Regions from separate parts of the Exiguobacterium sp. UBA1053 genome, predicted to be linked through region 1. Evidence: riboswitches for the same ligand, from Rfam matches in the RefSeq annotation. Region 1 holds a riboswitch; each other region holds the start of a gene.

Region 1 (10,847 bases):
TTCGATCTCTGTACGGATGGTTTTAGTCAGACGCGAATGGACCTACTTGCTCAACTACAAGTCGATCAAACGATCAGTCAAAAAGAATTGCAAAAACGCGTCAATGTCGATCACGCGGCGGTGACCCGTCACCTCAAACACCTGGAATCGACAGGGATGATTGCTCGCGAGCGTTCAGCCGCTGACAATCGGGTGATTCTTGTTTCCTTAACGGAACAAGGGGCGACGCGCATTGCACGATTACGCGAACAAAAAGATGAGTTCCTCGAGAACCTACTCGAAGGATTCTCTGCTGAAGAACAACGGACGTTAGCTGAGATGATTCAACGCATCGAAGCGAACGCCGACACGTTACCTAAATTAAAAGAGGAGTCGATTTAATATGGCAACGCAAACTCAAACAGACTTCATGGAAATCGTCAAAGGACGCCGTTCGATCCGTAACTACGATACAGACGTGAAGATCTCAAAAGAAGAAATGACACAAATTCTTGAAGAAGCAACACTCGCACCTTCTTCTGTCAACATGCAACCATGGCGTTTCCTCGTCATCGATAGCGAAGAAGGCAAAGCAACACTTGCACCACTCGCGAAATTCAACCAAGTCCAAGTCGAGACATCTTCTGCTGTCATCGCCGTCTTCGGTGACATGAACGCTGTTGATCAACTCGAGAACATCTACGATACAGCTGTCGCAAAAGGGCTCATGCCACAAGAAGTACGCGATCGCCAAGTACCAGCGATCCAAGGGATGTACAGCAGCGTATCAGCAAACGACTTGAAAGACAGCATCTTGATTGACTCGGGTCTCGTCTCGATGCAATTGATGCTCGTCGCTCGTGCACACGGTTATGATACAAACCCAATCGGTGGTTACGAGAAAGATCAAATCGCGGAAGCATTCGGTCTTGAAAAAGATCGTTATGTACCGGTCATGTTGCTATCGATCGGTAAAGCGGTGGACGCTGGATATCCATCAGTTCGCCTACCAATCAACGACATCGCAGACTGGAAATAAGTTTTTTACACTATAAAAAAAGAAAACACACAAGGGAGATTGAATAATTATGACTACTCAAACAACAACGGACTTCATGGAAATCGTCAAAGGACGCCGCTCGATTCGTAACTACGACACGAACGTAAAAATTTCAAAAGAAGAAATGACACAAATCCTCGAAGAAGCAACACTTGCACCTTCTTCAGTTAACATGCAACCATGGCGTTTCCTCGTCATCGATAGCGAAGAAGGTAAAGCGACACTCGCACCACTCGCAAAATTCAACCAAGTTCAAGTCGAGACATCTTCTGCTGTCATCGCTGTCTTCGGTGACATGAACGCGGTCGATAGCATCGAGACAATCTACGACATGGCTGTTGAAAAAGGTCTTATGCCACAAGAAGTACGTGATCGCCAAGTACCAGCCATCAAAGGTTTCTACCGTCCAGAAGACGTTGAAACATTACGTGATAGCATCTTGATTGACTCAGGTCTCGTTTCGATGCAATTGATGCTCGTTGCTCGTGCACACGGTTACGATACAAACCCAATCGGTGGTTACGAAAAAGACCAAATCGCAGAAGCATTCGGTCTTGAAAAAGAACGTTATCTTCCAGTCATGCTGCTTTCAATCGGTAAAGCAGTCGACGCAGGATACCCATCAGTTCGTCTACCAATCGCTGACATCGCAGAGTGGAAATAAGCGATCTCACCTAGTCCGGATTCCTTTCACAGGAATCCGGCTTTTTTGTATACTCAAAGAAAAGGAGGCGTCTGTGATGTATGATGTGACGATTATCGGAGCCGGTGTGGCAGGAATTTTCCTCGCCCATCAGCTTGTTGAAGACGGACAACGCGTCCTACTGCTCGATGCCGGAAAACCGATTCGCGAACGAACAGCAGAAGATGCGTATCTTGGATTCGCAGGGCTTGGCAAATCAGAAGGAAAGTTCAATTATGCGACGGGATTCGGCGGGGAACTCGTCTCAAAAATCGGTGAAGAGACGACACGACGACTGTTCCAAAAAGTCGATGATCTCTTATGTACATATGGTGGAGGTACAGTTGAGACCTATTCCACGCATTCCCCTACTGTAGCGTCTCGTGCCCGTCGCGCCGGTCTACATTCGGTCGAGACGACCGTCCGTCATTTAGGCACAGTACGGACAGCTGCTGTCTTCACGGCGTTTGAGGACGCCTTATTACCGCGTCTCGATGCCCGATTCGAAACGACAATCGAGCAGATCACGAAGTCGAAGTCGTTTACGATCAAAACAGCGGACGAGACCTTCGTCAGTCAACGGATCGTGTTCGCGACGGGTCGTTCTGGTGCAGACTTTACGTTGCACCAGTTAGCGACGCTTGGTATCACCCCACAGCGGACCCGACTCGATCTCGGGGTGCGAATTGAGACGGATGAGGTACTATTTCGGACATTGTTACAGGAGACGTTCGAGACGAAGCTCGGTTACGACTCGCCTTACGGTCAAGCCGTCACCTATTGCATGAATCCGCGTGGACGGATCATCCGCAAATATCAAGAAGGACTCGTCATGCCGGACGGTCAAAATGTCCACGAGACAGCAGACGGCTCGACAAATCTGAACTTCACGCTATTTCTCCCGCGGTATTTTTCAACACTAGCGAAAGCGAATGCGTATGCCGCACGCATCATTGGCGGAATCAACCAAGGTGGTGATCGCATTCTCGTTCAGCGACTCAGTGATTTCCGAGCATCGCGAGCGACGGCACACGATCGATTGAGTCGTAACACCATTGTCCCTTCCCTAACCGCGTCTCCCGGTAATTTGCATGCAGAAATGCCTGCAGAAGACCTGCTCGTCTTAGAAGGGTTTTTAGAACGCCTTGAGCAACTCCTTGAAGTGGAACTTCCGGGAGATACGTTGCTTTATGGACTAGATGGCAAGTTTTACGCACCGATGCTTGAGACGTCAGAGACGTTTGAGACGACATGTCCTGGTGTCTATGCGATCGGTGATTGTTCCGGTGCTACACACTCGCTTGCCCAAGCAGCCGCAAGCGGACTCCATCTTGGACATGCCTTGACGCAAAACAGCCGGTCCCTCTTCGCTTAAGCGGAGAATGACCGGCTTGTCTTATTTCTTGAATGCTTCGTACACTTTCAATTGTTTCCCTTTGACCTTCGTCGTCTTCATCGCCCGGAGGACAAGCGGACCTTTCCCGTTGAGGATATCGACATACGTCAACGTATCCTGAATCGAGATGATGCCGATGTCGTCTGCTGTGACGCCTTCAATCTTCGCAATCGTTCCAACGAAGTCGACGGCACGGAGTTTTTTCTTTTTCCCGCCGTTAAAGAACAATTTCATGATGTCCGCATCAAGCTGTTCCGTTTTCGAAGAACGCGTATCTTCCGTCGCCATCTTCTCTTCGAATGCATCCGCTGTTCGCATCAAGTCCTTTTCCGACGGTGCTTGGCGACGTGTCAGTTTCCCGTGATACTGCTCGATTTCCTTCAGGCGACGTTCGTCTGCCGGTGTGACGAGACTGATTGCTTGTCCTGCTGCTCCTGCCCGCCCCGTTCGACCGGTCCGGTGAACATAGCTTTCTCGTTCGACAGGGAGATCATACTGGATGACATGCGTGATGTTCTCGATATCGATGCCGCGTGCCGCGACATCTGTTGCAACGAGAATCCGGAACTTCCCGGCACGGAAGGCTTTCATCGCATCGAGTCGATCGTCTTGTTCCATCCCACCATGGATCGCTTCAACCGGATAGTCATGTGCGCGTAGACCATTCGCGACGAAATCAACGTGTTCTTTCGTCCGACAGAAGATCATGCAACGATCCGGGTTTTCAGCGACCAGGACATCTTTTAAAATGGCAAACTTCGTCTTATCCGTCACCGGAATATAGCTATGCGTAATCGTTGAGACGACGGTTTCACCCACTTCGATCCGTTTTGGTGCCTCCATGTAACGGTCACTCAACTGTTCGATGTCTTCTGGGAAGGTCGCAGAGAACAATAGTGTCATCCGCTCCTTCGGTAACTCAGACAAGATGGCATCGACTTGATCGAGGAAGCCCATGTTCAGCATTTCGTCCGCTTCATCTAAAACGACGTAACGGACTTTCTCAAGCGATAACGTGCCCCGCTCGATATGATCGCGTACGCGTCCCGGTGTTCCGACGACGACGTGTGTCTTTTGCTTGAGCTCCGTGACTTGCCCGCGGAACGGTTGCTTGCCGAAGACAGCTGTCGCTTTGATCCGCTTATAACGTCCGATGTTCATGATATCTTCTTTGACCTGCAAGGCGAGCTCACGTGTTGGCGTCAAGACTAAGACTTGTGGTTTGTTTTCTTCCCACTCGACGAGTTCACAAAGTGGAATCGCAAAGGATGCCGTCTTTCCGCTTCCCGTCCGTGATTTGACGATGACATCTTTTCCAGATAGTACGACCGGAATGACGGATTGCTGGACTTCGGTTGGTGTCGTATAACCGAGTTGCTCGATCGAATCGAGAATCGGTGTGCTTAAGTTAAAATCATTGAATCGTGTACGTGTCATAGAATGTCCTCATTTCTTATCGTAAAAAAAGCTTCCCACCGAAACGATGAGAAGCCCAACGAATTATTTGGATGCTACTTTATCTTTTTTGATTTGCTTACTACGTAATTGACCACATGCCGCATCGATGTCTGTTCCGTGCTCGAGACGAACACCACAGTTCAAGCCGTTCTTTTTCAACGTATCGTAGAACGTCGTGATATCTTCAGACGTACTGCGCTGATATTGACCGTGCTCATCGACTGGGTTGTACGGAATCAAGTTGACATACGTCAGGTGACGTTTGTCTTCGAACAGTTTTGCGAGTTCGACTGCGTGTTCTTTTTGGTCGTTGACGCCACGAAGCAAGATGTACTCGATCGTGATTTTACGATTCGTCGTTTGAACGTAATAATCGATCGCTGGCATCAATTTCTCAAGCGGGATCGCCCGGTTGATTTTCATGATTTGCGTACGCAATTCATTGTTTGGTGCGTGAAGCGAGATGGCTAAGTTGACTTGGAGTTTCAAGTCAGCGAACTTGTAGATCTTGTCTGCCAAACCACTTGTTGAAACCGTGATGTGACGTGCACCGATCGCAAGACCATTGTGGTCCTTGATGACGTTCAAGAAGTCAACCATGTTGTCGAAGTTATCGAACGGTTCACCGATACCCATGACGACGACGTGGCTGACACGTTCTTCGTTACCGACTGCATCGAGGTGATGTTGAACGTTCATGATCTGCTCAACGATTTCGCCTGCTGACAAGTCGCGGCTCTTCTTGATCAGACCACTTGCACAGAAGCTACAGCCGATGTTACAGCCGACCTGTGTCGTAACACAGACAGAAAGACCGTATTTATGACGCATCAAAACCGTTTCAATCAAGTTGCCATCATATAATTTGAAAAGGAACTTGATTGTTCCGTCTGCTGATTCTTGCTTGACCGCTTCTGTCATCGAGTCAATCGTAAAACTCTGATCTAACAACTCAAGGCAATCCTTGTTGACATTCGTCATTTCCGCGAAAGTCGTGACACGTTTACGGTAGAGCCAATCCCATACTTGTTTGGCACGGAATGGTTTGTGCCCTTGATTCGATAACCATTCTGTCATCTGCTCAAGCGTTAATCCATAAATGGATGGTTTATTCATTTCGAAAGACCTCATTTCTTTTTCCAGAACTACAACATTCCTTTATCTTAGTAAAAATCAGCGCGTGACGCAACGTTCAAATCCTAAATGTTCACTTTCTGTAAAGTTTTTGCGCCACTTTCGATCAAATCGACAGACTCCGACGTCCGAATTGAACAACTGCTCCAGTCAAGAACACAAGACAGAGGACAAGTAAAAGAATGGAATGAAGAAGAAAATGATCCGTTCCTTCTAGTAATTGCGTCGTATTGAATAAGGAGAAGACGGATAGATAACGGAGCCACTCCGTCTTGTCACTTAGTTCCGACAGAATCGTCAAGACGATCGATAGGACAAGCACACTACCAGCAAGCGAAAAAGCACGACGTTCTTCGTCAAATAACGTCGCAACGAATAACGTAAAGGCACCGATCGCGAAGAGTAACAATAGCGCATTGAGTTGAATCCGCCATAAGATGACGTCATTGATCGAAATATCTGTCATCCACCAGTCGGATACCATCAAGACAAGTCCATTCAGTCCTACGAGAACCATACTTGCGATACCCATGACGATCGCAACAGCAAACGTATACGCATTCCGGGTGATCGGGGCTGCGAGATAGACGATCAGCTCTCCATTGTCGATTGGTCGCGCAACGAGTCGCGCTGCTAATGAGAGCAAGAATAGACTCGCAATGACTTGAAAAATCAGTCCATAATAGTTTCCCCCGAGCAGATCCAGTACATTCTCGAACCCTGTCACCTTATCGTATTGAAATGCTTTTAAGACTTCTGGAGGTAACGCTTCTAGTTTTGCTTCTAGTAAACCGGTCTTCATCATCGATGGATAAAGCAACGCAAGCATCAATAAGTAGAGACTCGTTCCAATCGCATAAGCAAGCACGGGCTTTCTAACCTGCTTGAATAAAGAGCGGATCAGCAATATCACGACGATTCCTCCTCTCCATAATAATGCAAGAAGACCTGTTCTAAATCATCTGCTGACGGACGAATCAGCCGTACATCGTACTGCGTTAAATAAGCGATCGCCTGATTCAAGCTCAGCGTCTCATCCGTTTGAAAACTGACTTCTGTCCGCTTCGGTTCAACACCGACTTGCATCGCGAACTGTGCTGCTTCCACCTCCGTTCGGAAGACGATCGTGTACGTCTTTCGACTCGATCGAACCAACTCATGAATATCCGATTCGACGATGATGCGCCCTGTTTTGATTAAAGCCGCTCGATCGCACGATTTTTCCATCTCCGGAAAATGGTGTGAACTCATTAGAATCGCTTTTCCAGCATGCTTCTCCTGTTCGATCCACTCTAAAAAACGCTCTTGCATCAAAGGATCGAGTCCACTGGTCGGCTCATCAAGTAGATAGACGGGTGCATCCTTCATGAAGCAACCGACAAGTGCCAATTTTTGTTTCATCCCTTTTGACATCTTGCGGATTTTCGTCTTCGTCTCAAAAGGAAATCGTTTCAACAACAGTTGTCGCCGTGCCGGATCGCTACCGTGTAGTCGTTGCATCAAATCCAGCATATCTGCTCCCGTCATGTCTCCAGGTAAACTAATCTCCCCTGGCAAATAACCGACCAATTTCTTCACTTCTTTACTTTGATTCCAGCAATCAAAACCACCGATCGTCGCCTTTCCACCATCCGCCGCCAGTAGTCCCATCAAATGTCGGAGTGTCGTTGATTTTCCAGATCCGTTTGGTCCGATGAAACCGAATATCGTACCCGGATCAACTGTAAAACTGACATCGAATATCCCACGCCCCGGCGCAAATTCCTTCGTCACATGCTCCAAACGGATCATCATCCGACCTCCCTATCTTTTATTTCTTTCCTCACTGTATTCATACCCGTTTTGAAGCAGTTTGTTCGGATCAAAGCGATAGATGACGAACCGCTCGTCATGATTTTTTTCATAGAGGTCTCGTAATCGAATCTCATCGATTTGCTCGAATACGGTATGGCGCTCCAAGTACTCCCGATATTCATCGGTCGGGTAATACAAGATGAGATCAACCGAACGCGGGGAACGTTCGACCGAACTTAAAATGTGATCGATCACTTTCATGAAAATTTGTGAAGAGAATGGATTAAAGAAATAAAACTTATTCGCCTCATCCGGAATGGTATACTGCTCGGCATACGTCTGTTCGAATCGCAAACTTCCGGAACGCCGCTTCCGTCGACTTTGGTAGTTCGCCATATTCCGAAGTGCGTCCTCGTAAAATTGTCCGTTCATCTCGATTCCGATGACGGAACAGTCAAAACGATCGTGTAAGTAAAAGTTTAAACGCCCTTTCCCACACCCGAAATCGATGACAGTATCCTCTTTTTGAAACGGATAGGTTTCGCATAATTCGCTGAGTGCCGCATAAGGCGTCGGTTCATAGCGATTGTAGTGACTAAACACACCATAAAGGTGTTGCATCTCAATGGTCTCAATTCGTAATCGTTGATCATATTCCTGTTCATTCATCGTCTTTTGTTCCTTCTTTCCGGCATTCTTTCCCTCATCGTACTATACTGAAGAAGTACGTTACTCGTTTTTTGAAAGGGGATTTTATGATGATCGTCGTTACGAACCGGATTAAAGTCAAAAAAGGGATGGCTGCAGCTCTCGCTCCTCGTTTTACACGTCCAAGTGGACTTGATACGATGGACGGATTCATCCGTGTTGAGGTCTTATTGACGCAAAACATCGAAGAACACGATGAAATGAACGTCAACATGTACTGGGAAGATATGAAGAGTTTTCAAGCGTGGCGGGAGAGTGACGATTTCAAAGCGTCACATAGTCGACCTGCGAGTAGTGAGGCAGGAGAATCGCCAATGCTCGGCAGCGAGATTCTGACATATGAAGTCGCTTCGGTCAAAGAACGCGCATGATGCACGAAAAGGACTCGTATCGAGTCCTTTTTTATATACCTATACACAAATAGTGAAAGGGTCGAATTGTCACAAATGGTATTATTTGTTATCATAGTGCCATTACAGAGAGAGAGGGTCCTTCATGAATTCATTAACTATTTTTGAACAAGCCATTCGTAGCTTACCTGACGATCGTACGTTACGACGTGATGAATTATGGACGGACGATTTTTTATTGCAACAGGAGAACGAGCTGACCGTCTATTACTCTCCGATTGGCGAATATGTCAATACTGAAGCAAAAGTCGTCATCATCGGGATCACACCAGGTTTTGAACAGATGCGAATCGCTTTCGAAGAAGCGACGGATGCCCTCCATCATGGTGTTTCATTAGAAGAGACGGCACGCCTCGTCAAATATACAGCAAGCTTTGCTGGAACGATGCGACGTAATCTCGTCCAGATGCTTGATACACTCGAGCTTCCAGCATTGCTCGGAATCGAGACGACGGCTAGCTTATTTCATCAACATCAGAAATTATTGCATCCAACGTCACTGTTAAAGCAACCCGTCTTTTATCGCGAAAAGAATTACTCGGGTCATCAACCGAAGATCAATCGTAGCCCTTTATTAAGGCACTACGCGGAAGAACACTTCGTCGCTGAGATCAATCAGTTACAAAAACCAGCGTTATTGCTTCCGCTCGGTCGGGTCGTCGAGACGCAAGTCCGTGGATTGATTCATGATGGACGAATCGAACAGCATCAGCTTCTTTCCGGATTCCCCCATCCATCTGGCGCGAACGGTCATCGAAAAAAACAATTCGAGGAAAACCAAGCCTATTTGATGAAACAGCTCATTCAATATTTTGCTGAATAAACAACTTTATCTTAAATTATCAGAATATATGGTTGAATCGCTTCTGAAATACATGATAAAGTGTCCATAAGAACAGAATATGACTATTCTATCGATGAGGTAGAGGCGCGATTTCAATCAGTACTTGGTCCGAGGATGACAACGAAGACGACTACAGGAAAGGTGACATCGCCGAAATGACAGTATGTGTCGAGCATATCGTCGTTGGTCGATTCGGGAAACACCCGATCGATTGCCATACATAACAATTGTATGGAGCGCTCCAATTCGGCTAAGAAAGACGCATCCAGCGAGGGTGTCGGCTTTGTTGCCGGTGCCCTTGCTTTTTTTGTGCCGCGGGGTCTCATCTTTAAGCCATTTATTAAAGAGGAGGATATTTTTCATGATCAACTATTCAGATTCCATTATTGCCCTTGTACCTGCTTTACTAGCTATCTTATTAGCCATTTTTACCCGAAAGGTCGTTCTTTCGTTAGGTGTCGGCATTCTCGTCGGTGCCCTGTTACTTCACCGTTTTAACCCGATCGATACGGTAACCTATCTCGGCAAGAACATCTTCAGCCTCTTTTGGGCGGACGGTGCCTTAAACGAGTGGAATGTCTTATTACTTGTTTTCTTGTTATTGCTCGGCGTCCTTTCCACATTGATTCAGACATCAGGTGGCGCTCGCGCTTTCGGTGAATGGGCTTCTACGCACGTCAAGACAGCGCGTGGTGCACGCTTAGTTGCCTTCGGACTCGGTATCCTAATTTTCATCGATGATTACTTCAATAGTCTCGCTGTCGGCAACGTCAGTCGTCCGTTAACGGATCGCCGTGGTGTCTCACGTGCGAAGCTTGCCTATTTGATTGACTCAACAGCTGCGCCTGTTTGTGTCATCAGTCCGCTTTCGAGTTGGGGCGCATTCATCATCTCTATCATCGCCGGTATCTTAACGACGCACTCGATTACGGATTACTCAGCGTTTAGTGCCTTTATGATGATCGTTCCAATGAACTTCTATGCGATTTTCGCATTACTTTTAACACTTTACATCGCTTACTCTGGCGTCTCTGTTGGACCGATGAAACAGCATGAACGCCGTGCCGCGAATGGTGAACTTTTTGATGCGTCAAAAGGAACACCGATGGGAATGGCAAAAGAGGTCAACGAACATACGAACGGAAAAGTCCGGGATCTCGTCGTTCCGATCGTCGTTCTCGTCATTGCTACGATCAGTGCGTTACTCGGAACAGGTGCTCAGGCACTTGCAGCCGACAACCGCCCGTTTACTTTAATCGGTGCATTTGAGGCAACGGACGTCACCCGTTCCCTCGTCGCAGGTGTCGTCATTAGTTTGATCGTTGCCTTCCTGATGCTTATCGGTCGGAAAATTCCGGGCCGCGATTACCGTGCAAGTATTG
Region 2 (10,847 bases), on a different contig from region 1:
TACCCATGAATATAGCTAATGCCATGATCCCAGCCGAACAGTTGTTTGAAACCGAAGACGAATAAGTAATACGCGAACACGTGAAAGACGATGACGATTTTCGCTGCAATCGCCGGAATTCGTTTCATGAAAATCCCCATTAATACGATGACGAGAATCGGAATGTTGAAAAAACCTGTGAATTGCCGGATCAAACTCCATAAGCCGTCCGGCGCGTACATCAAGAATGGTGCGATGACGAAAGAGATTAAAGCAACGATCGTTCCGAACCATTTACTGACAAGAATCAAATGTTCATCACTCGCCTCTTTCGCAAACACCGGCTGATAGATATCGAGGACGAAAAGTGTTGCAATACTGTTTAGCAACGAGTTAAACGAACTGAAGACGGCTCCGAGTAAGACAGCCAAGAAAAATCCCATCAGCGAGACCGGCAGTAACTCCGTAATGAGTTGAGGATATGATAAATCACCGCTTGTTAGTGTGTTCCCATACAAGTGATAGGCAATGATCCCAGGAATCAGCATGAAGATTGGAACTAATAACTTTAAGAATCCTGTCATGAGGACGCCCTTCTGTCCTTCCTTCAAATCTTTTGCCCCGAGCACACGTTGAATGACATATTGATTGAGTGACCAATAAAATAAGTTCGCAAATAGGATACCCGTGAAAATCGAGAAGAACGGAACGGCATCGGTTGAGCTTCCGATTGCGTTCAGCTTCTCCGGTTGCACAGTCGCAATCGTCTTCATCCCTTGAAGTAAATTCCCATCACCCAGTGTGATAAAGCCGAGTACCGGAACTAGGAATCCAACGAAGACGAGCCCGATCCCGTTCAAGGTATCCGAGACAGCCACCGCACGTAGTCCTCCAAAAATCGCATAAATTGCTCCGATGATCCCGACGACCCAGACGACTAACCAAAGGGATTGCGTATAACTAAGACCAAATAGTTCCGGAACATCGAATAGCTGCAAGACAGCAATCCCACCCGAATAAAGCATCGAAGGAATCGTGACGCACATATATCCGAGTAAAAAGAGTAAGACTGTCATCCGGCGAACCGTCTCATCATATCGGTGACTTAAGTATTCCGGTAACGTCGAGATACCAAGCCCGAGAAACTTCGGGAGTAGATAAATCGCCATGATGATGGCAGCAAATCCCGCCGTGACTTCCCACGCCATACTCGACATGTTTCCCATGAAGGATTGTCCATTTAGTCCAATCAACTGTTCTGCCGACAAATTCGTCAGCAGTAGCGATCCGGCAATGAAAACGCCACTTAGCCCTCGTCCCGCTAAGAAGTATTCATCGACGCCTTGTGTTTTCCCACGCGTCAATCGGTAGGATATGTAAGCAACGAGCAACATGAAAAACGCTGCAGAACCTAATGTGAAAAATAATTCAGATGTAGTCATGCGTCTCCCCCTATTCTTTATTCATATTTCTATTTTTGAATACTTATTCATTGATTCCTTTTTTATACTTTTTCAAAACTATATTTTAGAGAACGTTTTCATTTAAGGGAATAAAAAACCACCTTCAATAGAAGGTGGTTCCGATTGCAGAAAATGGACTGACTCAAAAAAAGAATGACACGTCTTTTCACGCCCTTTCCTCATACGAGACACAAGCCAGTTTTCCCGCTCCAGTCGAGCAGGAAAACGGGTCTTGTTTGTCTCTGAAAGCGCAAAATTGCGCTTTTTCCTGTAGGAGTGGCGTGTAACGTGTCATTCTTTTTTATACCGTCAGGAGAATCAGAGAAGCGTTTTGTTCACTCGACATCGCTTCCTAGGGAATAACAAGCAAGAGCGACCCTGCAGCGAAGCGATGCTTGTCCCTGGAAAAACGATTCGAAACGAACAAAAAAGCGCAATCTTTCTCATCAGACTCATCAGAGAAAAATTGCACTTTGTCTTCAATCTCAATCACCTTCATTTATAGAAGGTGGTTCACACATTATGATTGACGTGGATGTTCCGGGAAGTCCATCTCGTCATAACGAACGATCGACGTTCGATTTTTGAATTTATGTCCTAACCAGAAGGCAAGGAATAATGGAATACCAACATACGTTGCGGCAATTCCGACCCAATCGATTTGATCCGCAAGGAATGCTGCGTAGTTTTGACCAACGATGACGAGGAAACAAAGACCGAATGCGAACAGCGGACCAAACGGGAACGCTGGTGCAACATATGGTAAGTCTTTCAACGAGTGACCTTGTGCAAGGAATCCTTTACGGAAACGATAGTGACTGATTGCAATCCCGAGCCATGCGATGAAGCCTGTCATCCCCGAAGCATTGAGTAACCACAAGTAGACTTGTCCACCAAACATCGACGTCAAGAAACAGAGTGCACCGATTGCTCCTGTTGCGAGCAAAGCGTTACGCGGTACACCGTTTTTCGATACTTTCGCGAACAACTTCGGTGCATCCCCTTGGCGAGCAAGCGTATAAAGCATCCGAGTCGAAGCATACATACCTGAGTTTCCGGCAGATAGAACAGACGTCAAGATGACGGCGTTCATGAGTGCTGCTGAGAACGCAAGACCTGCTTTTTCAAAGACGAGCGTAAACGGACTAACCGCTACGTCCGTAATGTCATTCGAAACCAAGTTCGGACTCGTATACGGAATGAGCATTCCGATGACGAAAATCGCGAAGACGTAGAAAAGTAAGATACGCCAGAAAACTTGTTTGACTGCTTTAGGAACGTTCTTTTTCGGGTCTTCTGACTCACCCGCGGCAATCCCGACGAGCTCCGTTCCTTGGAAACTGAATCCAGCAACAAGAATGATTCCGATGACGGCAGGAATCCCACCGACGAACGGTGCATCGCCAAGAGCAAAGTTTTTAAAGCCAACCGGTGGCTCCGATGTAAAGACACCGAAAATCATCGCAACACCGACGACTAAGAAGACGATGACGGTAACGACTTTAATCATCGCAAACCAATACTCCGCTTCCCCGAATCCTTTAACGGAGAAGTAGTTCAAGCCGATCATGAGTAAGAGGAATAAGGCACTGAAATAAAATCCAGGAACATCCGGGAACCAGTACGTCATGACGATTTGTGCTGCGACGAGTTCAACTGCGATCGTGACTGCCCAGTTGTACCAGTAGTTCCAGCCGAGTGCAAAGCCGAATGATGGATCGACGAATTTTGTTCCATATGTCGAGAAGGATCCAGCGACCGGCATGTACGCTGCCATTTCACCAAGACTTGTCATGAGGAAGTAAACCATCAGACCAACGATTGCATACGATAGGAGCGCACCACCTGGTCCTGCTGCTGCGACGGAAGCACCGGACGCAATGAAGAGTCCTGTTCCGATCGCTCCACCGATGGCGATCATTGACATATGACGGGCTTGTAATCCACGTTTTAATCCTTCTGCTGTCGAATCTGTTGTTTGTTTCACATCTAGATTGTTCATTTCGTTCGCTTCTCTCTTTAATAAATTTTTGAGAGGACACTTTTTGAATGAAAAAACAAAAAGCGCCCTCATCTTCCAGATGGAAGATGAGAACGCAACATAATAAAATGGATGCGCCTCATTCTACCGTCGTGAAAGATAGCTCTCCACAAGTAGGTGATACCCGACTTGTGACAGTATTAGACCTATTTGATCTAATCCCAATCGATCATCTTCAAAGCGATGATTGATTTCGGCAATTCTTCCTTTCAGGTCACCTCATCTGTCGCTTGACGACATCCGTAACCGTACTCTTAAGAACTGCAACCTCCATCCCACTGGTTGAGTGAGAACTGAATTAAGTTAGTTATTACTACGCCATATTACACAAAACGCCACGAAATTGTCAATTGCCTTTTTCGAATCTGGGGTAGTCGATGGTAAAAATCCGATATGTTTAGTACACTAAATGGTAGAAGTCCACTGAGAGAAAGGATGCTGCTTGCATGCCACAGGAACGTGATTTGCTAACTTATCGACTCGAGGAACAAATGCGCGTCATTCTTCGTACCCTGCGACGTGAACTTAACCGGCTATTTGAAGGAACGGCGACCCGGAGTGAGTTTTTCATCTTACGAAGCCTTTCAGAAAATGGTCCTCAGCGCCCGACGCTTCTTGCGGAACAATTTGAGCTCGCGACGAGTCAAGTCACTGCTTTGACGGATAAGCTGTATAAACAAGGATATGTCACACGGACACGCTCGACGGAAGATCGTCGTTCAATCGTCCTCGCTTTGACGGATGACGGAGAACGTGCATTTCGGGATCTCGAAATCGTCCGGAAAAACTATTTACAAGATCGCTTCGGTACATTGACGGAAGAAGAGCTGGAAACGATGATTCGTGTCTTTGATAAAATTTTACTGACGATGGATGAGGATTCTCTTACTTCATCTTCTTAAAAACGGTAGATTTTCTACCGTTTTTTATTTTTCATCTAAACATTTATGCCTGTCTAACCGTTATCTAGTTGAGTATACTGGAAGTATATATATGGAAATCTGTTAGTTGGGGAGCTGGGAGGATTTGTTGTCCATCATGAATCAATTCATCATTAACTTTTGTCTACTGTTTACAACGATTACTCTCTTGTTCTTACCGTTTCGGAATCAACCGCGTATTTCATTGAACTCCAAATGGTGCATTCGACTTATACTCGGAGCAGTCTCTGGTTTGATTGCGGTCTTATTGATGTTCAATGGGATTCAAATCGATGTCGCCCGTGTTGATTTACGTATCGTTCCCGTCGCGATTGCCATGCTGTTCGGTGGTTTCCCAAGCGCCATCGTTGCTGGTGCAATGATCATCGGGACACGTTACTTTTTAACACCAGTTGATCAAATGGAAGGATTTTATTTATCGACGTTGATCATCGTCTTGTTCATCACGACGATCGGGATCATTCGTCGATTCGTCCATGTCTCGATGCGTCATTTTCAGCTTATGGTGTTGGTCGGTATTCTCTATTCGTTACCCGCCATCTACGTCCTGACGCACAGCTGGTCGACATTCTTTAAAATCTCGATTGCGTACGTCTTCTTTAATTTATTTGCTGGCTTTGTCGCTTTTCGATTGCTGACGGAATTACGCCGTCACTTCGAAAACATCCAGTATCAGCAGAAACTCGCCATGACGGATGCTTTGACAGGGCTCGCCAATCGTCGTCGCCTGGATGACTCGCTTTCGCTTGTCGGCTCGACCGACCAAGGCTATTCGCTTGTACTCATCGATATCGATTTCTTCAAGCATGTCAATGATACATATGGTCATGATGCGGGCGATGATGTGTTACGCCAACTCGGCATGACTCTCGCTTCCTTGACCCGTCCAGACGACCTCGTCGGACGGTACGGTGGTGAAGAATTTTTAATCATCTTACCAAGTACTTCGGCGAAAGAAGCGCAAAAAATAGCAGAACTAGCTCGGTTGACGGTCGCACGTAACCTGTTCCCAACAGCAGATGTACCTGATCTGCAAATTACGATCTCACTTGGGATTTCCCATTCCAGTGGTTCGCATACGTCACTTGAAGCATTACAACAGGCAGATAAAGCGTTGTATTATTCAAAAGAAAGCGGACGGAATCGGAGTACGATCTATACGAAAGAACTTGCATTCCGACAAGCTTAAACTGATTGGACACTTCCGCAGGGAAGTGTCTTTTTTTACGTCTTCATTCCGTCTCTTTAGGAAAACCGATACTCTCAACCGTTCCAAAGACGATCATCCGACTTAATTGTTCTGCCATGTATTCTGATGAATACGGTCGACCGTTTCGTAACCAAGAAATCAACAATCCCAACTGTCCACCAATGACATAGTTCAATAATAAGTCTCGATCGACGAACGTAGCTTCTTCTGTGATTTGCGGTCGAAACACAATTCGATAATTCTCTTTCAATGTATCGAGAAAACGAGAGATGAACGTTTTGATCGGTCCTTGAACGAGCATCGTCTGATAGAATAGTTCATTTTCTTCGATATGAATGAACAAACGAGCAAAATAGCGACTCACCTGCTCGACTGTCGGAAAGACAGTTCCTGTACCCGTGATCCGAATTGCTTGTTCAAGTGCCTTCATTTGCTCCTCAACGATTTGGTCGAGCAAATCATACTTATCCGTATAGTGTGCGTAGAAGGTCGAACGGTTCACACCGGCTCCATCCGTCAGCATTTTGACAGTAATACTCGAGAAGCTGTGCGTCTTCAATAAACGAAATAATTCCATTGTAATACGGTCACGTGACCGTTTTGGTCGGGGATCACGGCTCTCATTCATCCATATTTCACTCCTTTTCCATCCTCTTTTCATTAATGAATCCGTTATCATCTATTTTTCCAACATTTTGTCGGAAATTGTCGGTTGTTTGTTAGCTAATGATCCATATAATTAACTATATTAATTACTCCTCCCCCAGAGGAGTACTTTTTTTGAATCGATTGTACACAAGAAAGGATGCTAACACACCCATGAGTATGAAAAAATTATTGATCATCAATATCGTGACACTCATCGTTTTAATCGGTGGTGGTGTTGTCGGATACTACTATTACGATCAAGCAACGAGCTATGTCAAAACAGACAATGCGAAAATCGACGGTAAGATGATAACGGTTGCGAGCCCAAGCGCTGGTAAATTAACAGACTGGTCTGCGAAAACAGGCGAATCACTCGCCAGTGGAGCAACAGTCGGACACGTCATGACGGCACAAGCCGGACAAAAACCGACGGACCTCTCTGTTTCAATGCCCTCAAAAGCAACGATCGTTCAGTCGATGGCGACAAAGAACGGCTTCGTCGCAGCAGGTACACCTCTCGCCTATGGTTTTGACTTAAACGACCTTTGGGTCACGGCGAACATCGAAGAAACAGAAATCGATGAAATCAAAGTCGGACAAACAGTGGATGTTTACGTCGACAGCTATCCGGACACGACACTTTCTGGTGAAGTCGAGCAAATCGGTATGACGACGGCTTCCACGTTCTCAATGATGCCTTCTTCAAACGGAAACGCGAACTACACGAAAGTCGCACAAGTCATTCCAGTTAAAGTATCACTCTCGCAAGAAAAATCACTCGACATTCGACCTGGTATGAATGTGACCGTCCGCATTCATAAGGATTAAGGAGGGACGTTCATGTCTACTACCTTCTTGTTCGGATACAGTGCGTTCACGATTCTGATCATCATCGGCGTCAACTGGATTGCCCGTCGAAGTCGCTCATCCGACACGGCACTGGCGACGGACGGACCGACACTTGAGGAATCCCTCGAGGCGGAACCGACGATGACCGTGACACCACCAGTCGCAGCACCTTCTAAACAGGTATCGACTGAAAACGTCAGTATTCCGAAAGTACTGACGGTCTTACTCATCGGTATGTTCATTGCTATTTTGAACCAAACGTTGATTAATGTCGCGTTACCAGTTCTGATCAATGACTTCAACGTGTCGACGTCCACTGCCCAGTGGTTGACGACGGGCTTCATGCTCGTTAACGGGATTTTGATTCCGATCAGTGCCTTTTTGATGCGAAGCTATACGTTCCGCCAGCTGTTCCTCGCTTCGATGACACTGTTTTTCTTCGGATCGGTCATCTGTTCGATGGCAATGAACTTCCCGGTCATGATGATCGGTCGTGTCGTTCAGGCAGCGGGGGCTGGTATCTTGATGCCACTCGGATCAAACGTCTTCATGACATTGTTCCCACCGCATAAGCGCGGTGCTGCCATGGGAATGCTCGGAATCGCGATGATTCTGGCTCCTGCTGTCGGACCTACGATCACGGGATATGTCATCCAAAACTATGACTGGCACGTCATGTTTTATGCGATGTCCTTCTTTGGATTAGTGACGTTGTTACTCGGTACGGCTTGGTTCCGCCTGACGCAGCCACTCTCGAAACCTTCTTTTGACGCACTGGGCGTCTTATTCAGTACGATCGGATTTGGGAGTCTCCTTTACGGATTCAGTGAAGCCGGGAATGACGGCTGGGATAGCCCGATCGTCATCAGCACGATCGTCATCGGCTTAATCGGAATTGCTGCTTTTGCGATGCGTGAGCTATCGATGGAAGATCCGATGTTGAATATTCGTGTGTTGAAAGTACCGGAATTTTCGTTCACCCTCTTCATCAACGTCATCGTCACGATGGCGTTGTTCGGTGGGATGTTACTTTTACCGATTTACCTTCAAAGCATTCGCGGTTTTTCACCGGTCGATTCAGGTCTTCTCCTTTTACCCGGATCACTAATCATGGGTATCACCGGACCGATTGCCGGTCGTTTATTTGACCGCTTCGGTATTCGTCCGCTCGCTATCTTCGGTTTGACGTTGATGACGTACGGGACATGGGAATTGACGCAATTGAACATGGATACGTCGTATTATTCCATCATGGGCATCTACATGCTTCGGTCATTCGGTATGGCATTCATCATGATGCCGATCATGACTGCCGGTATGAACGCTTTACCGATGAAGATGATCCCGCATGGAAACGCGACCCAAAACACACTTCGTCAAGTCGCCGGCTCCATCGGAACGGCAATTCTCGTCACCGTTATGACCCGTCAAACGACGGCTCACTTGGCAGACGACGCGAATCAGTTTACGACGCTCGACCCGACGCTTTCACAACATTTAAACGATCTTGGACAACAGCTGGGTAGCTCACAAGCCGCTTCAACGAGTTGGTTTACGATGTTGACGAAACAAGCGACGATCCAAGGGATCACCGATGCGTTCTGGATTGCGACCGTCTTATCTGCGCTTGCACTGATTCTGTCCTTCTTCTTGCACGGAAAAAAAGAACCGAATCTGGATTGATTAAGGTAAGGGTGGCAGAATGATGATCTGCCACCCTTATCTCATAACAAAAAGAATGACGCGTTTCACGCAACTCCTACAGGAAAAAGCGCATCTTTGCGCTGTCAGAGACAAACAAGACCCGCTTTCCTGCTTGAATGAAGCAGGAAAACTGGCTTGTGTCTCGCCTGAGGAAAGGGCGTGAAAAGACGCGTCATTCTTTTTTGAGTCAGCCTCTTTTCTTATACTTTACGAAAAGTTCTTCTTTGCACTTCAGCCTTAAAATCGATACACTAGGAACAATGAGTTTCATATCTAAAGGAGATGCTTTATGGTTGCCTTTCTGCAATTTTATGCGTTCATCTTTGCTTGTTGTTTTGCTTGGCAAGTTGGTCGACCATCCCCTTGGTCACAAAAGATCGTTCGTGCCTTTTTAACAAGTGTCAACGGGCTCTTCGTATTCGCACGTGCCTCGATTTCAATTTTTTTATTGGTTGGACCACTATTACTCGTCACCTATCTTGTCTTCCCACGGTTAATCGCTTTTGAAAATGGTTTAGCGATGGTGATCAGCGTGCTCGTCATCGGACTGGTTGATCGTCTCGTCAGTCTCGTCGTCCTGCCACTCATGCGTTCCTTTTTCTTAAAACGTCAACGCGTCATGCCACAATCGGTGGAAATGGTGCTTTATACGATGGCAATGGCTGTCTTGCTCTTCATTCAGCTTCATGCTGTTCCTGGCGTTCAAATTCATGTAGCATTAACGATTTTCCTTGGTTTTACGATCTACTTCGCCCATTATCTATTTGCCCTATACCGGATTCGTCTTATGAAAAAAAAGCTAACGACTGTTGCTCAAGATCAAGACGAGGAACGAAAAGCCTCTTAATCCGAATGCAACGAAAGATGATTTCCTCACGGGAATCGTCTTTTTTTATTTTCTGACAAATAACGTTGACAATGATAATCGTTATCATTTATAGTGAAAAAGTACTCAGTGAGGAGATGAAACGGATGCATGCCCAACAAGTGATTGAAACACGCCGGTCGATCCGGTCTTATACGGAACAACCCGTTCCGGTCGAATTGGTAGAAGCATTACTCGACACGGCGATTTATGCCCCGAATCATAAATTACGAGAGCCTTGGCGCTTTGTTCTCGCAATCGAAGACGGACAAACACGGTATGTCGATGCCTTGATGGAATTGCTGACAGCGCGTGGTCAATTCGAGACGAAAACGTCTGAACAACGTCAACAGGCTGAACAAAAATTACGGGAAGTCCCGGTTTATTTAACGGTACTTTGTCAGGTACAAGGGACGCCGGATCAACAGCTAGAGGATACACTTGCAACAGCTGCGATGATTCAAAATCTGCAGTTGGTAGCAACAGAACGAGGTCTTGGGTGTTGCTGGAAGAGCGGGAAACACTGGTTCACACCAGAGTATGCCTCACTCGTTGACGCTTCTGAAAACGAACGTGTTCTTGGCGTCATTCAAATCGGCTGGCCTGCCATCGTTCCACCTGTCAAACCGAGAACGTCCGCAAAGGACAAGTTGACGCACTTTTAAGAGGTGCGCATTCTGCGAGCTACCCCTGCTCGCGCCAATCAAGCCCCAATTCAAAAATAAAAACGTTCCGATGACGTCTCTCTCCCCAAATGGAGACGCAATCGGAACGTTTTTCTGTATTCACACTGGTGTTTTCGTATAGATAGGCGCCTCTGGAATCGTGTCATATAACATATGGTCGACGATTCGTTTGGTCGCTTCTCCGTCCTGATACGTAAAGAACTGGTTCGCGAATGTCTCGATCTTCTGTGTATCGAATTGCCCACGTTTAATCCAAGCAATGACGTCTTCGAACGTCGACACGATTGGTCCCGGTACGAACGTTTCATATGGGAAGTAGAAATCGCGTTCTGCTTTATACGACTGCAGATCGTTGACGAGAAAAATCATCGGCTTCTGCAACAAAGCAAACTCGAAGATGACAGACGAATAATCCGTAATCAGAATATCCGCAATTTGCATTAGATCATTGATGTCCGGAT
Region 3 (10,847 bases), on a different contig from region 1:
CGAGACCCGCTTGCGATGTTTTATTGTAGTACGGTGTGACGAGCATCGCTGCGTCCGCACCGAGGCGCTCTGCGAGTAACGTCTTCTCGATTGTTGCTGCCGTGTTGTTCGAACCCGTTCCGGCAATGACGGGTACTCGTCCTGCCGTGATTTGAACGGCAGTCGTCAGTAGTTGTTCGAATTCCGTGTTCGTCAGTGTCGATCCTTCTCCTGTCGTTCCTCCGACGACAAGCGCCTGAATTCCTGCTGCGAGTTGTTGCTCGATCAAGCGTTCGAATACGTGTAGATCCAACTCGCCTGCTTCATTAAATGGTGTGACGAGCGCTGTACCTGCTCCTTTGAACATGAAGAACTCCTCCTTTTTTATGAATGAATCGACTGTTCGATTGCTTGGCGTGCGACTTGTACGGCATTCGAGGCGGCACCTTTTCGAATGTTGTCGGCTACACACCAGAGATGGAACGTGTTCGCGAGACTATCATCTTGTCGAATCCGACCGACGTAGACGTCGTCCGTACCACTTGCATCGAGTGGCATCGGATAACGCGTATTCGCGACATCATCGATGAGGACGACGCCCGGTGCGCCTTCAAGTGCTTCACGGATCGCTGCAACCGTCGTCGGCTGCGTAAACGTGACGTTGATCGCAACCGAGTGAGAATTCGTGACTGGAACACGCACACATGTCGCACTGACTGGTAGTGCTGGAAGATTGAAAATTTTCCGTGTTTCGTCAATCATCTTCTGCTCTTCTTTCGTATAGCCGTTCTCAAGGAACACATCGATATGTGGCAAGATGTTATCGTGAATCGGATGCGGATAATTGACGGGCTCTTCTCCGCGTGCTCCACGTGCCAGATCCTCGATTCCTTTTTGACCAGAACCGGATACGGCCTGATACGTCGTATAGTTGACACGCTCGAATCCCAGTGACTGGAGCGGTGCTAAGGCGACGACGGATTGAATCGTCGAACAGTTCGGATTTGCGATCAAGCGGTCCGTCGCTTGAATCGCTTGTGGATTGACTTCTGGCACGACAAGCGGAATCGTCTCCTGCATCCGGAAAGCACTTGAATTATCAACGACGAGTGTTCCGTTTTCAGCTAGTAACGGGGCATATTGTTCACTGATCGTTCCGCCCGCCGCGAACAACGCGACATCGATCCCGTCTTCCGTGATATTTGGTGTCAGCGCTTGGATCGTGATGGCTTCTCCCTTGAACTGTACCGTGTTCCCTGCTGAACGAGCAGAAGCGTAAGCGGACAGGCGGCTGACCGGGAAGTCCAGTTCGGCTAGTACTTGTAACATTTTTTGACCGACGGCGCCGGTTGCTCCAATGACTGCTACATGATACATCCTGTTTTCCTCCTTATAACTCGAACGCGTTTGCAATCGCTGCAACCGTCCGTTCAATATCTGCTTGTGCAATCGTGTATGAGATGCTGATTTCTGAAGTCGTAACTTGATAGAACGGAATGTTCTCTGCTCGGAAGATTGCGAACAATTTCGAAGCGACACCTGTTGCATCCCGCATCCCGATTCCGACGACAGATAATTTCGCGTGTTGATTATGGCGATCGACCTTGACTGTCGTGAAGCGATCCATGATGTCTTTCAATGCTTCATCGAGGAACTCTTCTTCGTCGAGTGGACAAGAGAACGATAAGAAGATGTCACTGTCGAACGTCGTTTGACTGATCATGTCGATATTGACGTGACGGTTCGATAAGAGTTCGAAGATATCGGCTACTGCTGCGTTCGTTTGCGGTACGTGTTTAATTGATACCGTCAAGACGTTCTTCGTGACACTGACACTCGTGACCGCTTTTTGTTCCATTGTTTCCGTCGCTTCCATGATCCATGTTCCCCTTTTTGATTCAAGTGTTTTCCCGACGAAGATGTGTACGCCGTATTTTTTTCCTAATTCGACACTCCGCATTTCCATAACCTTCGACCCGAGAGCGCTCATCTCCATCATCTCATCATATGAGATGTGCGGAATCGGTTGAGCAGTGGCATGGATTCGTGGATCAGCCGTATACACACCGTCGACATCAGTGTAGATTTCACACCGTTTATCAAGGACTGCCGCAAGAGCAACAGCCGTCGTATCCGATCCGCCTCGTCCGAGTGTCGTCACGTCACCAAGTTCGTTGACACCTTGGAATCCGGCGACGATGACAACATCGTACGTTTCGAGTTTTTGTCGTAATAGATCTCCATCGATCTGTTTGATTTTACTTTTCGTATGCACGCCCATCGTGCTGATCCCTGCTTGCGCGCCCGTTTGCGATAACGCTTTGACGCCAAGTGAGTTGAGAGCGATGCTGAGTAATGAAATCGTCTGTTCTTCTCCGATGGCAAGCAACCGATCGAGTTCTCGCCGCTCAGGGCGATCCGTGATGGCTTGTGCCTGAGCGATCAAAGAATCTGTCATCTTGCCCATCGCCGAAACGACGACGACGAGTTTTTCACCTTCGGCTGCGCGACTCTTCAAATAATTCGCAATAGACTGAATCTGTTCGACAGTCGCAACCGAGCTTCCACCAAATTTAAGTACAGTTGTCACAATCCTATCTCCTTTGTCCCGATACAGAAAAAAACGACGGGCCGGTAGGAGCGTTCCTACGGCCCGTCGTTATCACGATCGGACAAACGAAGACAAAGTCATTCGTTCTTTTACGTAAGATAGCGCTCCGAAACATCGGTTTCGGCAGTACAACGGATCTTAACCGTTGTACCAGCAAATAAGAAGAAGCATCTTCTCGTTCACTTCGGCGGACTTCCCCTTTCACATCATTCAGCATGCTTGCCTTCAAGAATGATGCTACTCATGTCATCCGCGCCTCTATCTGTCGGTTGTTAGTTACAGTTATAGCAGACATCTTTTGTTAAATCCAGTCATTTGACTGATTTTTTTCAAAATTCGTCAATTCGCAAGATGCTGTTTCGCGAGTTCGAGTTGCTCCGAAACGGAAGCAAACCCTGTACCGCCGTAGCTTGTCCGGCGTGCCACTGCTTGAACCGGATCGAGGAGCGGATAGACGTCTTCTGTGATATCAGGATGGAACGTTTGATACGTCTCGAGATTCAAGTCCTTCAGGAAACAACCGTTCTGCACACAGTAAAGGACGGCTTTCCCTACGATTTCATGCGCTTCCCGGAATGGTATGCCTTTCGTTACAAGGTAGTCGGCGAGTTCCGTTGCATTCGAGAAGTCTTGCATTGTCGCCTTCTTGAGCGCTTCGGTCTTAAACGTCGCGGATTCAATCATTCCGGTGAAGATTTGAACGGATTGGAGAACGGTATCTGCTGTATCGAAGACCCCTTCCTTATCCTCTTGCATGTCTTTGTTGTAAGCGAGTGGTAATGCCTTCATCGTCGTCAAGAAGCCCATCAGGTTGCCGTAGACGCGACCTGTTTTTCCACGAATCAATTCAGCAAAATCAGGGTTTTTCTTTTGTGGCATCATGCTTGAGCCTGTCGAGAAGGCGTCAGACAACTCGATGAAGCCGAATTCTTGCGACGCCCAGATGATGATTTCTTCACAAAAACGTGAGAGATGCATCATGACGGTCGAGGCGATTCCGAGATATTCAATGACAAAGTCGCGGTCGGAGACAGCATCGAGACTGTTCGGATAGACCGACTCAAAACCGAGCAACTCGGCAGAACGGAAACGGTCGATCGGGAACGTGGTCCCCGCGAGCGCGCCTGCCCCGAGTGGTGATTTCCGAATTCGTTTTTGATTGTCCGTCAACCGTTCGACATCACGTTCGAACATCCAGAAATAAGCGAGCAAGTGATGCGCAAGCGAGATTGGTTGTGCCCGTTGCAAATGCGTATACCCCGGCATAACCGTCTCGATATGTTGCTCAGCTTGTTCCGTAATGACCGATTGGAGCTCGCGTAATGCCGTCGTCAACGCTTCGACATGCTGCTCCATCCATAGATGTAAATCGGTTGCGACTTGATCGTTTCGGCTCCGTGCCGTATGCAGTTTTCCTGCAACCGGACCAATCTGTTCCGTCAATAGACGCTCGAGATTCATGTGAATGTCTTCATCTGCTAGCGTATACACATGATCCGCTAACGTCGTTTCCAGTTGCTTCAGTCCTTGCTCGATTTTTGTCCACTCGTCTTGAGCGAGGATCCCTTGTTCAAATAGCATCTGCGCGTGTGCGAGACTGCCTTTTAAATCGACGCTCGCTAATTTTTGATCGAACGTGATCGATGCTCCGAAGGCTTCCGCTTGAGCGGAAGCACTTTCCGTAAAACGTCCACCCCAGAGTTTGGTCATTTCGTTACACCCGCCTGACGATGTACGCTCGCATGAGTCGAAACGGCAAGTCCGTGTAATTTGATGAAGCCTTTTGCTGCTTCATGATCGAACGCGTCTTCTTTCGTATACGTCGCAAGTTTCTCATCGTAGAGTGAGAAAGCGGACTGACGACCTGTCACGGTTGCGTTTCCTTTGAACAGTTTAACGCGAACTTCTCCTGTGACGTCCTGTTGTGTCGCCGTCAGGAATGCTTTCAAGCCTTTCGTCAATGGTGCATGGAAGAGACCGTTATAGATCGTTTCTGCGTATTGTTTGCTGAGTAGTGGTTTGAAATGTGCGACGTCCTTCGTCAATGTAATCGTCTCGAGTGCAGCGTGAGCTTTGAGTAAAACCGTTGCTCCTGGGCACTCATAGACTTCCCGCGATTTGATACCGACGAGACGGTTCTCGACGTGGTCGATCCGTCCGACCCCATGTGCACCAGCGATGATGTTCAGTTCCGTGATCAGTTTCGCAAGTGGATACGTCGTTCCGTTGATCGAGACCGGAACACCTGCTTCAAAGCCAATGATGACTTCTTCTGCCTGATCCGGTGCGTCTTCTGGCGCTACTGTTAACGCGTAAGCGTCTTGCGGTGGCTCTGTCCAAGGGTTTTCTAGGACGCCACACTCGTTACTCCGTCCCCAGAGGTTCATGTCGATTGAGTATGGGCTGTCGAGGTTGATCGGGATCGGCACGTTGTTTTCTTTCGCATAGGCGATCTCTTCTTCCCGTGACCATTTCCATTCCCGAACCGGTGCGATGACTTCGAGTGATGGATCAAGTGCTGCGACCGAAACTTCGAACCGGACTTGGTCGTTCCCTTTTCCGGTACATCCGTGAGCGACCGCCGTTGCACCATGTTGATGCGCGACTTCGACGAGCTTTTCTGCGATCAACGGACGCGAAAGCGCTGAAATCAACGGATAGGCATTTTCGTAATGCGCGCCATATTGAAGTGCTGGCAAGACGAAGTCTTGTGCGAATTCTTCTTTAACATCGAGGACGATCGATTCGATCGCACCGACGAGGAGTGCTTTTTCTTTAATGACGGATAAATCTTTTCCTTCTCCGACATCCATGCATAAGGCAATGACGTCATAGTCCTTGCTCAACCATTTGATGGCTACCGATGTATCAAGTCCCCCAGAGTACGCTAAGATCAATTTTTGTTTCGACATGTATAATTCCCTCCTGGTTTTAAATTCATCTGTCTGTATAAAAATTCATTATGAATTATATATATACATAGAAAACAAAAAAAAGAAACCCTTTTTGCAGGATTTCTTTCAAAATGACTTACATTTTTTTCTCCATCGTCCGGTGCGGGATGCCCGCATCATCGAATTCATCGGAGACGATCGTATACCCGAGTCCTTGATAAAACGGGATGGCTTGAACTTGTGCACCGAGTGTCAGAAGTTGTTTCCCTTCACGCCGTGCGACACGCTCCATCGCCTGCATCAACTCACCACCGTATCCTTTTCCTCGTGCTGTCGCTAGCGTCGCGACACGTTCTACCTTCATCCGTTGGTCGTCATATGGGCGGGTACGTCCCGTTGCGACCGGTCGACTCTTTTCATCGAGGACAAGCAGATGAATCGCTGTTTCATCATGTGTATCGTATTCAAGATGGCGTGGTACGCCTTGCTCCTCGACGAAGACACGCTCCCGGATCATCCGGACGGCTTGATGTTGTTCTGCTGTACGTACTTGAATGACTGTCATGACTGATATTCCTCCCGTAATCGATCGACATATGCCATCGCATCATCCCGATTCGTAAATTGTGCCTGTGCCTGAACCGCACTTCCTCCGCCTCGCCCATTGAATGCTTGAACATATGCTTTAGCGAACTTCCCGAGATGGGGTTCACCTGGACTACTCATCAGTAGCTTGTTCGTCGTCGCATTCCAGACGACGCCGACGCGTCCCGCTGCTTGAATCGCTTTAGCAAGTTGCTCGGATATTTTGATTTCTTCATCCAGATGTTCAAACACAAGAATGCCTTCTTGTTGTTCTAAAGCGTGAGCGAGTGTGAACGTTGCGAGTTGTTCCTGGGCGTGTTCGACCTGTTTCGTTAAGCGTTTCTGCTCTTCTTGTAACGCTTGGACGGCTTCTAGCATTTGAACTGGTTTGACCGACAAGGCTTGCGCCGCTTCCCGTAAGGCTCGTCGTTCTGCCTGAACGAGTTGGTATGCCCGTTCCTTTGCGACATAAGAAAGACGAATATTTCCACGAATCCGCTCGACTCCGGTAAAGAGAATCGACTCAAGCTGTGCCGTTGAATCGAGATGCGTTCCACCACAGGCACTATAATCGAGTGTGCCGATTTGAACGACGCGAATTCGTCCTTCGACTTGTGGTGTTTTTCGTAACGGTAAGCATAGCGCTTCCGCCTCGTCATACTCTGTCGCCGTGATCGGTAATCCTTGTTCAATCACCTGGCGTAATCGTCGATTCAGCTGTTCTTGTTGCATAGTTGTCCATTCAGATGTCTCGATATCAAGCGTCGAGACCTCACTTCCCGTCCGAAAACTGAGTGTCTTGATATTTGATTCATCTTGTAGGATCGCAGAGATGACATGTTGTGCCGTATGCTGCGCCGCATGATCGATCCGGACTGCGTCATCTACGATACCGGTGACGTCACCTGTGAGCGGCGTCGCCAGTTGGTGCCAGACGACACCGTCTTCGATTTGAACGTCAAGGACCGGTTGGTCGTTCAATGTTCCACGATCTGCCGGCTGTCCACCGCTCTCCGGATAGAAGTAACTTTTCTCTAAAGCAACCCAATAGCCATCTATTTGTTTTGTCGTGCGAATGGATGTCTGAAAGGTTCGGACATCGGATTCTATTTGTTCGGGGCGCATGCCTCGACCACCTTTCTCTGTCAGTTTCACTCTGTATTATGCCATATTTCATCCAGAATCGTTTGTCGGCTTGCCTTTTTCCTAGTACACTAGACGAAAGACTACCGATCGCGAAGGGACGAAATGCCGTGATTCAGCATATCAATAAAAATTCACCACTCCCCATCTACTATCAAATCGAAGCTGCCTTAAAACAACAAATCGAAAGCGGTGTTCTTCAACCTGGCGATCTGATCCCGTCCGAGCGCGAATTTGCCGAAGCGCACCAAATCAGCCGAATGACGGTCCGACAAGCCATTTCAAACTTGGTCAACGCCGGTTACTTGATTCGTCAAAAAGGACGTGGAACATTCGTCGCGAATAAAAAAATCGTCATGCAACTGTCTGGATTGACGAGTTTCTCGGAAGAGATGGAGCACTTAGGTTTAGAACCAACGAGTGCGCTACTTTCCTATCAAATCATCGACGCCTCGATGACGATTGCCAATAAGCTCCGGATTCGCGAAGGAGCATCCGTGTATGAATTGAAACGTTTACGAATCGCAGATGAGCAAGCGCTTGCCCTTGAGACCGTCTATATCCCGGAACAGCTCTTACCTGGACTCGATCAAGACGTCGCGACCGCATCGCTCTATGCATTTGCAGAAGCGAGCGGATTAAATCTTGGACGTGCGAGTCAAACGTTCGAATCACGTCTTGCAACGAAGGAAGAGGCGGGCCATCTTGGTCTATCGACCGCTTCGCCTGTCTTATCTGTCGAGCAACTAACGTACCTGACAACAGAGCAACCGTTTGAATACGTCATCTCCGCTTACCGCGGCGACCGCTATACCTTCACCGTTGAAATGGAACGCCAACGCTAAAAATCCCCTTGTATCGTCGTACAGTGACGATGATACAAGGGGATTTTTAGTGTGTCTTACTGTGCAGGGACGGCTTCCGTCTCTGTCACTGGTTCTTCTGTCGTACTTTGTGCCGGGTCTGTCTCTTCCTTGATCGGTTCGACTTCTTGACCTTGCATCGCTTTTGCTAAATTACTTTTCACTTGCTCCAATTGATTCGGATCGAGATGATATTCCCATTTCCCGCTAATACCGATGTAGCCTTCTCCAGCGAGTTGGTACTCCGTCGTATTACGTAACGCTGCCGTGAAATCTGCTAAGCGTGTATAATCGTTCGGACCTAAGTTCGTTTCGACGTTATCACCGACAGCATCCAAAATATCACGGTATGCACTGAGGGAACGAAAACTTGCCGCTTCTTTGGCGACCGCTTGAATGACTTGCATCTGTTTTTGACCGCGTCCGATATCACCGAGCGGATCATCATGACGGTTCCGGACGTAAGCAAGTGCTTGCTCTCCTGTTAAATGTTGCATCCCTTTATCAACAGTGACAGTACCGGCTTTACGTTTTGAATCTTGCTCTTTGAACGCATATCGTACATCGATGTCTACGCCGTCCAATGCATCAATCAATTGAACGAATCCTTGGAAATTAACTTTAACGACGTGATCGATTTGAATACCGAGCAGGTTTTCTGTCGTTTCACGCGCTAATTTAATCCCATTATAGGAATTCGATTTATCCATCGAACCGAAGTAATGGGCATGGGTGATTTTATCTTGCTCAACACCTGTCTTACCATAAGGTACATCGTATTTCGAATAATCGATGTTCACGAGTGAATCACGCGGAATACTCGTCAACACTAATTGTTCCGTTTTTTTATTTAAGATTCCGACGATCATGACATCTGATCGCGCCGGTTCATTTCGTTCTTTACTTTTTTTCGTTTCATCCGTCCCAAGAATCAAGAACGATTCAGACGGAACATCATCATATTTAGAGCTCACCTTCGAGCCGGGAATGTTAATCTGCGTCTTTGCCAATGTTTCTTGCGTTTTAATAAAAACAGCTCCAGCATATCCAGAACCGATGATTGTGACAAGCAGGACGAGTGCAGCGATGACTTTCATGAACATCTTGCCAGCACTTGGCTGTCTCTTTCGTGCGGATCGCGTTTCCATCATGTAAACCCTCATTTTCATGTAAATTTTCCGTAAAGTTCGCTAATCTCCATTATCCGTACATTTAATGAAATGTCAATTTACGTTTCGATTAAAGAAATTGTATGGAATCGTTGCACTGAAAAAATCATGGACCCTTAGTGCGCTGTATCATGAGATTGAATGATCTTGGTATATGTCCTGTTGATGCCTTTCTATCAAAATAAAAAATCGCTTGAGACTAGGCTCAACAGAATCAAAAAAAGGAATAGAGTCAATCCAATGATTGTCTCTATCCCTTTTGATTCATCGCTCTTCCATCGTCATACTTTCATGAAATTCAGATAAGCCGCCCGTCCTGTACGTTTAGCGTCATCTGACAATAAAGATGCAGCTTCTTCGTCCAAGATCACCATGACATCAGCATGACGCTTGAGTACAGTCGCTGGACAATCCGTTGTTGCGACACCTTCCATCATGTCGCGAACCGCTTCTGCCTTTCGTTCACTAGAAGCAACGAGAAGGATTTTCTTCGCTTCCATGATCGTACCGATTCCCATCGTGATCGCCTTCGTCGGTACTTCTTCTAATCGATCAAAGAATCGTTGGTTCGCTTCTCGTGTCGACTCTGTCAATTCCGTTACGTGTGTCTTAGCATCGAACGGTGTACCTGGTTCATTGAAGGCGATGTGTCCATTCGCTCCGATTCCAAGTAATTGAATGTCGATTCCTCGATTGCGGACGAGCGCTTCATATCGTTCACTTTCGCGCACGGGATCTTCTGTGTCCCCGATTGGAACGAATGATTCCTTAAACGCGACATCTTTGAATAGATGCTCTTGCATGAACGTATGATAACTTTGTGGATGCTCTGGGCTGAGACCGACATATTCGTCTAGATTAACCGTCGTCACATGTCGACAATCGAGCGAATCCTTCCGCCATTCTTCATAAACGCCGACCGGTGAACTTCCCGTTGCCAGTCCTACCGTCAAACCTTCCGGGTGACGCTCAATTTCCTGTTTCAAAAATTGATAGGCCACCTGTGCTAATTCTTCTCCTTTTTCTACGATCATCCATTTCATGAGGTAGACTCCTTTCCGTTCGTGATCCGGTGTCGCGTACCACGATGAATCGTTTCTTGAATGTGTAGCGCTTCGTCGAGCAGGACGATGTCCGCATCCTTGCCGACCGAGAGGCTTCCCTTTTGAGTCAATTGAAGTTCTTTTGCCGCATTGACCGATGTCATGCGAACCGCTTCTTCGAGCGAACAGCCTGTATAGGCGATGATATTCCGTAAGGCGGCGTCCATCGTTAAGACACTTCCAGCTAAGCTACCGTTTTCAAGACGTGCCGCACCGTCTCGAACGAATACAGCCTGACCACCTAACTCATATTCACCATCAGCTAATCCTTTTGCACGCATCGCATCCGTGATGACAATCAGTCGATCTGCGCCTTTCATTCGGTAGGCGAAGTCGACCATTTCTGGCGCACTGTGAATCCCATCCGGAATGATCTCCGCATAGACGTCTGGTGTCAGGAGGCAATATCCGACCGTGCCTGGTTCCCGGTGATGAAGTGCCCGCATTTGATTGTAGAGGTGGGTACCATGCGTGACGTGACCGGCTTGGTTTTGGGCATA

The links. A riboswitch is a leader RNA that binds a small molecule or an ion and turns the genes downstream of it on or off. The one in region 1 is predicted to bind lysine.
Region 2: another riboswitch for lysine. It lies ahead of B3G15_RS00715 (amino acid permease); the one in region 1 lies ahead of B3G15_RS07475 (Na+/H+ antiporter NhaC family protein).
Region 3: another riboswitch for lysine. It lies ahead of B3G15_RS05075 (aspartate kinase); the one in region 1 lies ahead of B3G15_RS07475 (Na+/H+ antiporter NhaC family protein).

The regions. Positions count from the first base shown of each region.
Region 1 covers NZ_DCDO01000012.1:602-11,448, reverse strand. Annotated here, with positions in the region: gene B3G15_RS07530 (MarR family winged helix-turn-helix transcriptional regulator) at 1-381, shown strand, start outside; gene B3G15_RS07525 (nitroreductase family protein) at 383-1,018, shown strand; gene B3G15_RS07520 (nitroreductase family protein) at 1,068-1,703, shown strand; gene B3G15_RS07515 (NAD(P)/FAD-dependent oxidoreductase) at 1,780-3,096, shown strand; gene B3G15_RS07510 (DEAD/DEAH box helicase) at 3,118-4,554, opposite strand; gene rlmN (23S rRNA (adenine(2503)-C(2))-methyltransferase RlmN) at 4,618-5,691, opposite strand; gene B3G15_RS07500 (ABC transporter permease subunit) at 5,816-6,622, opposite strand; gene B3G15_RS07495 (ABC transporter ATP-binding protein) at 6,619-7,500, opposite strand; gene B3G15_RS07490 (methyltransferase) at 7,513-8,172, opposite strand; gene B3G15_RS07485 (heme oxygenase) at 8,262-8,582, shown strand; gene B3G15_RS07480 (hypothetical protein) at 8,707-9,444, shown strand; lysine riboswitch at 9,537-9,715, shown strand; gene B3G15_RS07475 (Na+/H+ antiporter NhaC family protein) at 9,827-10,847, shown strand, end outside.
Region 2 covers NZ_DCDO01000002.1:46,370-57,216, reverse strand. Annotated here, with positions in the region: gene B3G15_RS00720 (solute:sodium symporter family transporter) at 1-1,421, opposite strand, end outside; gene B3G15_RS00715 (amino acid permease) at 1,963-3,444, opposite strand; lysine riboswitch at 3,576-3,764, opposite strand; gene B3G15_RS00710 (MarR family winged helix-turn-helix transcriptional regulator) at 3,930-4,385, shown strand; gene B3G15_RS00705 (diguanylate cyclase) at 4,522-5,613, shown strand; gene B3G15_RS00700 (TetR/AcrR family transcriptional regulator) at 5,657-6,262, opposite strand; gene B3G15_RS00695 (HlyD family secretion protein) at 6,454-7,110, shown strand; gene B3G15_RS00690 (DHA2 family efflux MFS transporter permease subunit) at 7,123-8,814, shown strand; gene B3G15_RS00685 (hypothetical protein) at 9,125-9,682, shown strand; gene B3G15_RS00680 (nitroreductase family protein) at 9,808-10,365, shown strand; gene B3G15_RS00675 (CDP-glycerol glycerophosphotransferase family protein) at 10,486-10,847, opposite strand, start outside.
Region 3 covers NZ_DCDO01000005.1:186,026-196,872, forward strand. Annotated here, with positions in the region: gene dapA (4-hydroxy-tetrahydrodipicolinate synthase) at 1-346, opposite strand, end outside; gene B3G15_RS05070 (aspartate-semialdehyde dehydrogenase) at 364-1,356, opposite strand; gene B3G15_RS05075 (aspartate kinase) at 1,370-2,569, opposite strand; lysine riboswitch at 2,682-2,859, opposite strand; gene argH (argininosuccinate lyase) at 2,930-4,300, opposite strand; gene B3G15_RS05085 (argininosuccinate synthase) at 4,297-5,502, opposite strand; gene B3G15_RS05090 (GNAT family N-acetyltransferase) at 5,621-6,049, opposite strand; gene B3G15_RS05095 (alanyl-tRNA editing protein) at 6,046-7,194, opposite strand; gene phnF (phosphonate metabolism transcriptional regulator PhnF) at 7,323-8,057, shown strand; gene B3G15_RS05105 (LCP family protein) at 8,114-9,226, opposite strand; gene nagB (glucosamine-6-phosphate deaminase) at 9,526-10,287, opposite strand; gene nagA (N-acetylglucosamine-6-phosphate deacetylase) at 10,284-10,847, opposite strand, start outside.